One region of the Fusibacter sp. A1 genome, then DNA from elsewhere that is predicted to be linked to it. Evidence: riboswitches for the same ligand, from Rfam matches in the RefSeq annotation. Region 1 holds a riboswitch; the other holds the start of a gene.
The links. A riboswitch is a leader RNA that binds a small molecule or an ion and turns the genes downstream of it on or off. The one in region 1 is predicted to bind lysine.
Positions count from the first base shown of each region.

Region 2: it holds a riboswitch for lysine, as region 1 does, so the genes downstream of both, DWB64_RS03275 (aspartate kinase) here and DWB64_RS11065 (Na+/H+ antiporter NhaC family protein) in region 1, are expected to answer to the same signal.

Region 1 is NZ_QQWI01000007.1:10,886-13,275, reverse strand. Features, by position in the region: gene DWB64_RS11065 (Na+/H+ antiporter NhaC family protein) at 1-1,143, opposite strand, end outside; lysine riboswitch at 1,265-1,446, opposite strand; gene DWB64_RS11060 (TetR/AcrR family transcriptional regulator) at 1,657-2,274, shown strand; gene DWB64_RS11055 (flavodoxin family protein) at 2,271-2,390, shown strand, end outside.
Region 2 is NZ_QQWI01000002.1:267,346-269,735, forward strand. Features, by position in the region: gene DWB64_RS03270 (glucose-6-phosphate isomerase) at 1-37, shown strand, start outside; gene DWB64_RS03275 (aspartate kinase) at 87-1,298, opposite strand; lysine riboswitch at 1,374-1,519, opposite strand; gene DWB64_RS03280 (hypothetical protein) at 1,666-2,067, shown strand; gene DWB64_RS03285 (YkvA family protein) at 2,079-2,390, shown strand, end outside; gene hpt (hypoxanthine phosphoribosyltransferase) at 2,383-2,390, shown strand, end outside.

The DNA.
Region 1 (2,390 bases):
CGTACCTGTCGAAAAAGCGACTACTGCAGGAATCAGGAACATGATGGTAGGAATCAGAAACGCCGGTACAGACTTACCAATGGTATTTACCATGAATGTAGCCGTGCCAAGTTCGCTATTGATGCTTCCAAGAGACCAAGCAAGAGCAAGAATCATTGCTGGTACAGTCATCGATTTGACACCTTCGACAAATGCTTCAGCGACGCCTTTGATATCCAAGGTCTTTTGAATGACAGACATAAGTGCTGCAACGATGATACCCGCGAAGGATGCCCACAGAAGCACTACGCTTGCATCAGCACTTGAGAAGGCTTCTCTAATGGTGCTACCTGAAAACCCACCGCCATTGTAGATTAAACCGATAAAGGTGACAAGTACAACAGATGCAATCGGTACGATGGCGTTGTACCAATGCGTTGATTCTATAATCTTTTCACTAGAAGAATGATCGTAGGTCTGGACTTTTGCATTAAACTCCGCTTTTCGCATAGGACCGTAATCCTTGCCGGTAAAAATGATAATCAAGACAAAAATTAATGCGAGGACGCTGTAGAATCTAAATGGAATAGACTGTAGAAAAATACTGTACGAACTTAGGTTTAAACCAAGGTCGTTTAAACCGGTTTGAATTAAACCGATTTCCATGCCTATCCATGTGGATACCAAAGCCATGGATGAGATTGGCGCTGCCGTAGAATCGACAATATACGCCAACTTCTCTCTAGAGATCCCTTGTCTATCTGTAATCGGTCTCATGGTGTTACCGACAATCAGGGAGTTCGCATAATCGTCAAAGAAGATCAGCATACCTAACAACCATGTGGAGAACAAGGTAGACTTGGTGTTTTTTGACTTTTTGATAATAAGAGAAGCGATGCCTTTAGTACCGCCATTTTTATCGATGATGCCGATCAGCCCTCCGATTGTCAGGCAGAATACAAGAATGGACATGTTCCACTGATCAGTCAAGGCACCGATCAGATGGGTATTGAGGGTATCCATAAAACCATGGATGGGATTGCCTGTAATGATGCATGCACCGACAAAGACTGCGATAAATAGCGATAGCAGGACTTCCTGCGTTAATAGTGCCAAAAGAATGGCAAGTAGTGGGGGAATAATTGAGATCCAACCGAATTCCATAATAAAACTCCTTTAAGTTTTCAACAGTTATAGATTTTTGAACGCAAAAAAACACCTGACGAGTAGAGTCAGGTGTCAACATTCAAAAAAACACTTCACATCACCAGTCATCTTATCCCAAATTGGAGATAGCTCAACGTTAAACAAGTGGCTGCTTGCTTAACGACAGTCCTGCACCTATTCGATACAGACCCAGCTGCAATCCTTGGAAGATTGCGCTTCGGCGATGGTTCCTTTCTTTATTCATCACAGGCTTCCGGCCTAAAAATAAATACTCATAAACATCGCGCCTCTACCTCATCGGTTAAGCTGATGAGGCAATGCATATTTAGTTAATGAAAAAACTATAGCACTGAGAAAAAGAGAAGTCAACACTTTATTCTCGACGAAATCAGTAAGTTTTGTTAAGTTTGATGCTGTTAATATGTGTTTATATGTAGTAAAAAACTGATAGATTGACAATGAATTATTTTGAATGTATAGTTTGAATAGGTATTCAAAACGGAGGCTTTTATGGCAAACAGCAGATTTATAAAATTAGACAAAGAAAAAAAAGATAATATTCTATATACGGCTTTGACTGAATTCGCTTCTAAGGGGTTTACAGGATCATCTATCAATCAAATCAGTAAGCAAGCTGGACTTAGTGCAGGGCATCTGTACTATTACTTTGAAAATAAAGAGGATTTATATTTGACGGTTGTAGATTTTGTGTTTGACGAGCTAATTCATAAGGAAGATGAAGAACCGATCAATTTTTGGATGAGAGTGGAGCAGTTGGTTCGTAGTCGAGTGATGTTATCTAGAAAAAACAAGGAGATCGGTAGATTTCTCAATCGTTTTTTTGATTACGCTGTGAGCCATGACGGAAGTGATGTGGAGCTGCTTACGATGGATAAGGTGCAAAACGAATTCAGAAGAATTTTTGAACTAGGAATTCAGAGTGGTGAGATTCGGTGTGATTTGCCTCAAGATTACCTTTTTCAAGTTCATTTAGGATTAGTGTTGACCACAAACCGCTGGATTTTGACGCATATCGACAAGTTGGATGATGCAGCAATGGATAAGTTCATTAGTGATGCCGTGGGGCTGATTCGGTTGACCATGGGTTCTGTAGAGGAGAAATCATGAAAAAGATAGTGATTGTTTCAGGGAGTGGCAGAAAAAAAGGTAATACGATGAAAATCGTATCTGCTATACAAGAAAAACTAGGTAGTAAAGAGTTTGAATTTGATACCATATTCCTT
Region 2 (2,390 bases), on a different contig from region 1:
AGCGCTTGGTGAAGAGTTGAGAGAGAAATTGAAGTAAGGGATAAAGATTAAAGAGTAAAAGGGCTGATTGATGAACAGCCCTTTTTTTATAGGTCGAATGCTTTGGCTATGTGGGTGACGGCTTGTTGTTTTAGCGCTTTTGGAAGTGTGTAGGAGATGCTGATCTCGCTGGTGGTGACTTGGTAGAAGGGAATGTCGTGTGCTGCGAAGATGTCAAATAGTTTGGATGCGACTCCGGTCTGGCTGACCATGCCAACACCGACAACGGATAATTTGACGACGTTATCGTCAAAGTTGAATGTCGCGCCGTCGTTGTCCATAAGGCTTTGCCTTAAGATCTGCGAGACGATTTCAGCGTCGTCCTTCAAAGTGGTGAAGGATAAGGTGACAAAGCCGTCGTATGGAGCCGTTTGAGAAATCATATCGACTAGAACGTTCTCCTGAGCAAGTGACGCGAAAAGTCTGGCGATGCGCTTATAGTCATACGGCATGCGCGTGACTGTTGCCATCAAGCAATTGTCTGTAACTGTCAGTCCTGTGACTGCCTTTTGTTCCATAGTCTCATCCAGCTCCTTTACTAGTGTTCCCGGGATATCCATTGTGTTTAATCCGATGATCAGCGGTACATTGTATTTATGTCCTACCTCAATCGCTCGTGTCTCCATGATGCCGGCGCCGGTGCTGGCCATTTCAAGCATTTCGTCATAACTGACCACATCTAATTTTTTAGCAGCTGGGTAAAGGCGTGGATCGATACTGTAGACCCCATCCACATCGGTGTAGATCTCACAGGTCCCTCCTAAAGCCGCCGACAGGGAAACCGCAGTGGTATCTGATCCACCTCGTCCGAGTGTTGTGATGTCGCCGAGGTCTGTCACACCTTGAAAACCTGCGACCACCACGATTGAACCTTTGTCCAGGTGTGCCTGGATTCGGTCGGATTCAATATTTTGAATTCTTGCTTTAGAGTGGATTGCGTCGGTTTTTATGCCAGCCTGCGCACCTGTCAGACACACCGCATCGATTCCTTGCGCCTTGAGGGCCATGGACAAGAGCGCGATTGAAACTTGTTCACCTGTTGCAAGAAGCATGTCCATGTCTCTTTTGTCGGGTTTTGCAGTCAGAGAACCTGCAAGCGATACGAGATGATCGGTTGATTTTCCCATAGCAGAAACTACGATTACCAGTTGCTGACCTGATCGATGCCTTAGCATCAGTTTTTTTGCGATAGTTTGCATTTTTAGTGTGGTGGCTACAGAGGTGCCACCGAATTTCAGTACGTGCAAGTTAGTATGCATGTTGCCTCCTTTGTCAATTGAGCAACAAAAAACACAGGCAAAGTGAGCCTGCGTTTACGCGTATCCCTTTGCCCAATGCGAGCGAGCGCGCCATCCTTAGTGCGGGCACACTAAGGTAGACAGTGATATACTTGTTCAGTATACCCCCAATGAATTTCATTTCGGCGGTTTCCCCTTTCTGCTTTCGCATACTCATGTCAACCGCAGCCTCTCGATTCGCATTTTGTATTCGATTGTTCTTGATAGTGTAACACATAAGTTTTACTTCGGTCAAAACGTTTTTTTGATATATTTTGAACCTTATGCCTTTTCATGTTAAACTGAAGGAAGGGTATTGCACTCTAACGAAGATTAGGAGTAACGGAGTATGGGCAAAACGACTACAGTCACGTATTATGAAAGAATCAAGTGTTTCTCTTACTATAGAAACGGGAAGCAGATTCCTGTTAAGGACGGAATCGAACTCATTATGATCGGGTTTACCGACGTAGGTATAAAATGCATCAGTGAAGACACGTTTCAGATCGGCGATGTCGCGATACTGAATATTCATATCGACAAATTTCCATATGAAAAACTAATGTGCAACTGCATGACCGTAGAAACCTATGGAGAGATGAAGGAAATCGTAATGGAAATCATGGGCATGCCGAATTCCTTAAGCGATAAGATCAGAGAATTTGCATCAAACAGCAAGGATGACAGGTTGAACTTGAACGAGAGTGAAAAAAAGACATTGAGAAAGGTCTTTAAACATCTGATGGATTGAAGGTGACCGACATGCTTAAAAATATTAAATACTTCAAGTATCTATTCAAGTATCTTAAAGATAGTGATTATCCTATTTTAGAAAAAATCTACATCGCAGCAGGAGTCTTTTACATCGTGTTTCCATATGATGTGCTGCCGGAACCGATTTTTCCATTTGGCGTGCTGGACGACTCAGTCATATTCATTACGTTAATTTATTATTTAGGTAAGTTGCTTAACACTTACTACCTTGATAAAATTAAGACTCAAGAGGCGTTTGATGTTGAAAATGCCATTAAAGCGGATTATGAAGAAGTGAAACCAGGAGGAGAGCATGAGACA